Methylomagnum ishizawai: one gene and its partner. The protein of the gene in region 1 interacts with the protein of each later gene in a pairwise test. Links are inferred from orthologs where the notes say so. Each region holds a gene or a part of one and is shown in the gene's direction. Other genes may lie near its edges. The genes, in order: B9N93_RS12060 and B9N93_RS17385.

Region 1 (3,119 bases):
CCTTCCCGGCGGTTGTTGGGCCTCCTCGCGGCCCTGCATCTCCTGGCCGGAGGGTGCGCCGTGGCGAACGGCCTGCCGTGGTGGGCCAAACCGCCGCTGCTCTTCGCCGTCGCCTTGAGTTATCGCGCCGTGCGCCGGGATTACGGCGTGATGCCGCGGGTGCGGGAAGTCGTATTGGACGGGGAGGGCGGGGTCGTGGTCTCGGGCCGCGCCGGGCCGGTCGAGGGGACGCTGGCCGGAGGCTGCGTGGTCACGGCTTGGGTCGTGATCTTGCGCTTGCGGACCCTGGACGGGCGCTTGCTGGCGATTCCCATAGTCCGCGACGCCGTGGACGTGGAAGCGTTCCGGCGTTTGCGGGTGGGTTTGCGTTGCGGGGAGTGGGAGCGCCAGCCCAGCGGGGAGGGCGGCTGAAAATATATTGTTTCCGCGTCCCCGGCCAAGTTGGACCAAAATCCGCCCAAGATCAGGCAATTCCGCCATCCCGCCCGTATTGGCCGGATCATGGGTCTTGATTTCCGGGCGCTCCGGCTTTTCCCGTACTATCGGCCTGGTTTCCGTCCGGGCTCCCGTTCCCGGAATCCCATCGTTCCGCCGGGCTAGCCTAGCCCCGCGGGTTGTCGTTACACTCCGGTGAAGCTCAATCCCGGCAAGAGAGGTCAATCAGCCATGTCACAAATAGCAAAAATCGAACTGGAAGGCCAAATCGTCGAAGCGCCCATCATCGTCGGCACCGAGCAGGAAAAGGGCATCGATATCAGCAAGCTGTTCGCCTCCACCGGCTACGTCACCCTGGACCCCAGTTATGGCAACACCGGCTCCTGCAAATCCGCCATCACCTATATCGATGGCGACCAGGGCATCTTGCGCTACCGGGGCTACGACATCGCCGAACTCTGCGAGAAATCCACCTTCATGGAGGTGAGCTATCTCCTGGTCTACGGCGAACTGCCCACCCCCGAGCAATTCACCCGGTTCAAGGACAAGGTACAGCACCATTCCCTGATCCACGAGGACATGAAGAGCTTCTTCACCGCCTATCCCGGCCACGCCCACCCGATGGCGATCCTTTCGGCCATGGTCTGCTCGCTGTCGGTCTACCACCCGGAATTGCTCAAGTCCGATCCCACCCCCAAGGAAATGAGCCAGACCATCACCCGCTTGTTGTCCAAGGTGCGGGTGCTGGCGGCTTTCGCCTATAAGCGCTCGGTGGGCGAGGCTTTCGTCTATACCAAGCCCAAGCTGGATTATGTCGCCAACTTCCTGCATATGATGTTCACCAATCCGGTGGAAGATTACGAAGTGGACGAGGTGATCCGCAAGGCGCTGGACGTGCTGTTCATCATCCACGCCGACCATGAACAGAATTGCTCGACCTCGACCGTGCGCATGGTGGGTTCGTCCAAGGCCAATCTGTTCGCGGCGATCTCAGCGGGCATCTGCGCCCTGTGGGGTCCGCTGCATGGCGGAGCCAACCAGATGGTGATCGAGATGCTGGAGGATATCGCCAAGGATGGTTGCAACTATAAGAAATACATCGACAAGGCCAAGGACAAGAACGACCCCTTCCGCCTGATGGGCTTCGGCCACCGGGTCTACAAGAACTACGATCCCAGGGCGCAGATCATCAAGAAACACTGCGACGAACTCTTGGATCAGCTCGGCATCAACGATCCCATCCTGGAAATCGCCAAGGGCTTGGAAGAAGCCGCCCTCACCGATCCCTATTTCATCGAGCGCAAACTGTATCCGAACGTGGATTTCTATTCCGGCATCGTCTACCGCGCCATGGGCATCCCGACCAATATGTTCACGGTGATGTTCGCGCTCGGCCGCCTGCCGGGCTGGATCGCCCATTGGAAGGAGATGATCGAGGAACCCGGCACTAGGATCGCCCGGCCCCGGCAAATCTACGTGGGTTCGCCGCAACGCGCCTACGTGCCGATCAACCGCCGCCGCCCGCCCGCCAGCCCCGAATAGGGCGCGGCGCTGGGTTTTCCCCCTGGAAACACGGCCTGCGGGCCGTGTTTTCGTTGGTGCGGTTTGCGTGATTTTGTCATCGCCGACCATGTCGCCTGTTACACTAGCGGCTTGTGTATAGGTCCATGTTTCTTGTACGGTTCGCGCGTATCGGCAATTCCTTCTGCGCTATAGTGGATACCCGCCCCGGAGCGGTGCGGGGATTGGCCGGTTACGGAACCTGTCCACCCTCCAACGACGACGATCCCAGGCATGTTGTTCGGATTCGATTTTTTCCTGAAGCAGAAGCCGGATACCGGGAAACTCGTCGCTCCTTTGGCGGCGCCCCCGCCGTTCCGCTTCAAGCTCGACCGTTTCAGCAAAGGCATCGATAACGTCCATATCGATGTGATGCTGAGTCCGAAATTCGCCGAAGCCGCCGTCCGCCTGGTCCGCCAGTCCATCCAGTACGACGCCAACGCGAACCTGGGCTGGAAATCCAAATGGATCGCCCCGCCCACTCCCAAAACTGTCGATACCTTCCTGAGGCACTATGCCGAGTTGATGGATGCGGCCCTGGGCGTGGCCCGCAAAGCCAACCAGCGCGAACCGATACAACTCGCCCAGTTCGCCTTGTTCAAATTCCTGCTGGTGCTGGTCGGGGCGGAATTGCGGAATTTCCGCGACGGACTCCATCAGGAGCGCGGTTATCAGGAATGCGGTGGCGGTAAGGCCATGCGCATCTACGACCAGTTGGCGGCCCTGTCCCGCGAGATGCCGCAAATCCACCACCGGGTGGCGCAGAGCTTGTTCGGGCAGGTGTTGAAGGTCGAGGCGGGGGTGTTGGCCAAGCGCCGTAAATCCTTGCTCGGGCGTTCCTGGCCGGTGCCGCGTGAGATTTTGTTCAATCCCATCCTGCTGTTGCCGAGTCCTTGGCAAGATGAGCAATTGGTCAAGCACTATCCGCCGGTCGGCGGGCGGCGCGACAACCTGGGCGAGTTCGCCGAGATCAACCAGGTCATCACCGGCCTGTTCGCCGATTACCTGCCGGAATGGACCCAGCCCCCGCTGCCCACCGATGCCCTGCCGGAAGCGGCGGCCAGCGCCAGGTTCGGCTCGCGCCTCCGGCTGGACCAGGGCAACCTGCCCGGTTTCTTGGATGT
Region 2 (3,273 bases), 1.2 Mb from region 1 along the record:
TGGCCGGCCACCACACCTTCAACCGCCTGAACCCCTCGGCGGGTTTCACCCTGCAACCCTTGGACGCCTTCGCCGCCGACGGCGGGCCGGTCAAGGAGATGACCTTCTATGGCAATTACAACGAAGGTTTCCGCGTCCCGACCCCGGTGGAACTGACTTGCGCCGACCCCGAAGCGCCTTGTTCGCTACCCAACAGCTTCATCGCCGACCCGCCCTTGAAGCCGGTGGTATCGAACACCTTCGAGGTGGGTTTGCGGGGCAAGCTGGGCGATGACATCCGCTGGACCACGGCGCTGTACCGCACCGAATTGAGCAACGACATCCTATTCATCAATGTCGGCGGCAGCGGCTTGACGCGGGGCTATTTCCAGAACGTCGGCAACACCCTGCGGCAGGGCGCGGAAGTGGGCTTGCAGGGCAGCCATGGCAGCTTCAACTGGTACATCAACTACAGCTTCATCGACGCCACCTACCAGACCCACGCCACCTTGCAAAACGCCTTGGGACCGGAAACCGTCAGCCCCGGCGACCGGATTCCCGGCATTCCGCAACAATTGGTCAAGCTGGGCGCGGAATATGAAATCCTGACCGGCTGGTTCTTCGGCGGCGACCTGCAATACGCCTCCAGCCAATATATGCGCGGCGACGATGCCAACCAGCTGGCCCAGGTGCCGGAGTACGCGGTGGTCAACCTACATACCCGCTACAAGGTCGAGGAGCATGTGGAACTCTTCGCCATGGCCAACAACGTATTCAACACCGATTACTCCAATTTCGGCGTGGTGAACCGCAATTTCTTCACCGGGGCCCCGGATGGCGGCACGCCGGAACGGTTCCTGGGACCGGGCGCGCCCATCGGCGCCTGGGCGGGGGTACGGGTACATTTCGATTAGCCCCCGCCACCCGAGAAGTTTCCGCCACACCGAGAATGGCGGACCGAAAAAACCGTCCAAGCCAGCACCGGACTCCGAATCCAATCCCGGCCCCCAACGGGCCGGGGTCGATTCGGAACCGCCCGGCACCACATCCCGCGGACGGGATGACCCCACACAAACCCACGGCGAGGAATGGACCCATGCCGATACCCGCTCCCGAATCCAATCCACCCAATCCCGCACCGGCCCGCATCCGTGCGATCCTCAACCCGGCCGCAGGCACCCGCCAGGACGTGCGGGACGCCCTGGAACAAGCGTTCGCCGCGCGGCCCGACCTTCGCTGGGAAATCCTGGAAACCCAGGCCGGGGACGACGCCCGCCGGTTCGCGGCGGAGGCGGCGGCGCTGGGCCATGATCTGGTCATCGCCTGCGGTGGCGACGGTACCGTGATGGAAGTGGCCGCGGGTTTGAAAGACAGCCCGGCGGCCCTGGCGATCATTCCCTGCGGGACGGCCAACGTCCTGGCCAAGGAATTGGGCCTCCCCGACACCGTGGAGGCGGCGCTGGCCCTGGCCCTGGACCCGGCGGCGGCGATCCGGTCGGTCGATATGGGCTGCGTCGATGGCCGCTTGTTCTTATTGCGGGCGGGCATCGGCTACGAAGCCTTGTATAACCTCGAAACCTCCCGCGAAGAGAAAACGCGCCTGGGACGCTGGGCCTATCTGCTGGCGGCACGGCGCGCCCTGGCCCGGTTGCGCGAAGCCCGCTACGTCATCACCGCCAACGGCGAAACCCGCGCCATCCGCGGCATCACCTGCATGATCTGCAATTCCGCCGGGGTGGGCATTGCCTCGTTGCGGATGGCCGGCTGCGCCAACGTCGGTGACGGCCTGCTGGACGTGATCGTGCTGCGCAGTTTCGAAATGACCCAGATCGCACGCTTCCTCGCCAGCTTGGTCCACAGCCTGCTGCCCTTCCTGCGCCACAATCCGCCGCCGCTGGAAGATTATTGGCAAGCCCAAACCATCACCGTGGAATGCAGCCGCCGCCAATGGATGACCCTCGACGGCGAGCCGTTCAAGCAAGCCAAGCACTTCACGGCCAGCGTCGTGCCCCAGGCCGTGCGGGTGCGGGTACCCCGCGCGGAGCCGGTCCCATGAAACCGGAAGGCTCGATCCAAACCGAGTTACGGCGGCTCGGCAATATGCTCGGCACCCATGGGCCTTGTCTGACCCTTTTGGCCGGGCTCGACAAAGCCTGGCGCTGGCTGACCGGAGCGCCGATCTGGCATTTCAGCGGGGTCGCGCCGGGCGTCCTCTTGGGCGGACAGCCCGCCCGCCGCATCGTGGACCAGATGTACCGGCGCGGCGTGACCGGCGTGGTAAACCTCCGCGCCGAATACGACTATGTCGAGGAAGTGGGCGGCACCGGACTGGATTATCTATTCTTGCCGGTGGCGGACAACCATGCGCCCAGCCTCGACCAATTACGGCAAGGGGTGGCTTTCATCCGGCGGGCGGTCGCGCAGGGGGGAAAGGTCTATATCCACTGCTGGGAGGGATTGGGCCGCGGCCCCACCTTGGCGGCGGCCTGGCTGGTCAGCGCGGGGGATGCGCCGACGGTGGCCTGGGATCGGGTGCGGAAAGTCCGGCCCTTCATCCGGCCCACGGCGGGGCAGGTCCGGCGGATCGAGGAATTCGCGGCCGGGTTGCGGGTGGTCTCGCAAGCTTAGGGTCCGGGGCGGATCGGCCCGATCCGCCCCGGACCCGAGAATAGACGCGGCCTACAAATCCCCCAAATCCTTATCCGTCACCGCCCCTTCCGAAGCCGAGGACACCAGCTTAGCGTATTTCGCCAGCACGCCCTTGGTATAGCGCGGCGCGGGCCGTTGCCAGCGGCTGAGGCGCTCGGCGATGGCTTCGTCGGACAAGTGCAAGGTCAACTCGGCCTGCTCAGCATCGATGGTGATGCCGTCGCCATCCTCGACGATGGCCAAGGGTCCGCCGACATAGGCTTCCGGGGTGATATGCCCGACCACGAAGCCATGGGTGCCGCCGGAAAAGCGCCCGTCGGTGATGAGCGCCACGTCCTTGGCCAAGCCCTTGCCCATCACGGCGGAAGTCGGCGACAGCATCTCACGCATGCCGGGACCGCCCTTCGGCCCTTCGTAGCGGATCACGATCACATCGCCCTTTTGCACGGTGCCGTCGAGGATGGCTTTCAACGCCAGTTCCTCGCATTCGAATACCCGCGCCTGGCCGGTGAAGCTCAAGCCTTCCTTGCCGGTGATCTTCGCCACCGCGCCTTCCGCCGCCAGGTTGCCCTTGAGGATGACCAAATGGCTGTCTTTTTTGATCGGGTTGGACAGCGGGCGGATCATGTCCTGGCCCGCCGGATA

What was found.
Region 2: the proteins of B9N93_RS12060 (region 1) and B9N93_RS17385 interact in binary tests that used the Escherichia coli proteins (3 or more experiments, as listed by UniProt). The link is inferred for Methylomagnum ishizawai from one-to-one orthologs.

What each region holds. Positions count from the first base shown.
Region 1 is NZ_FXAM01000001.1:2,726,568-2,729,686, reverse strand. Bases 23-2,821 are described here. They hold B9N93_RS12060 (citrate synthase), read left to right. Parts: upstream 23-666; coding sequence 667-1,977; downstream 1,978-2,821. Other genes in these bases: B9N93_RS12055 (nucleotidyl cyclase domain-containing protein), read left to right, coding at 2,230-2,821; B9N93_RS12065 (protein YgfX), read left to right, coding at 23-411. In the rest of the region: more of B9N93_RS12065, read left to right, coding at 1-22; more of B9N93_RS12055, read left to right, coding at 2,822-3,119.
Region 2 is NZ_FXAM01000001.1:3,888,984-3,892,256, forward strand. What follows is about bases 103-3,055. They hold B9N93_RS17385 (diacylglycerol/lipid kinase family protein), read left to right. Parts: upstream 103-1,075; coding sequence 1,076-2,035; downstream 2,036-3,055. Other genes in these bases: B9N93_RS17380 (TonB-dependent receptor), read left to right, coding at 103-893; B9N93_RS17390 (protein-tyrosine phosphatase family protein), read left to right, coding at 2,032-2,607; ilvD (dihydroxy-acid dehydratase), read right to left, coding at 2,659-3,055. In the rest of the region: more of B9N93_RS17380, read left to right, coding at 1-102; more of ilvD, read right to left, coding at 3,056-3,273. UniProt on the Escherichia coli protein: In vitro phosphorylates phosphatidylglycerol but not diacylglycerol; the in vivo substrate is unknown.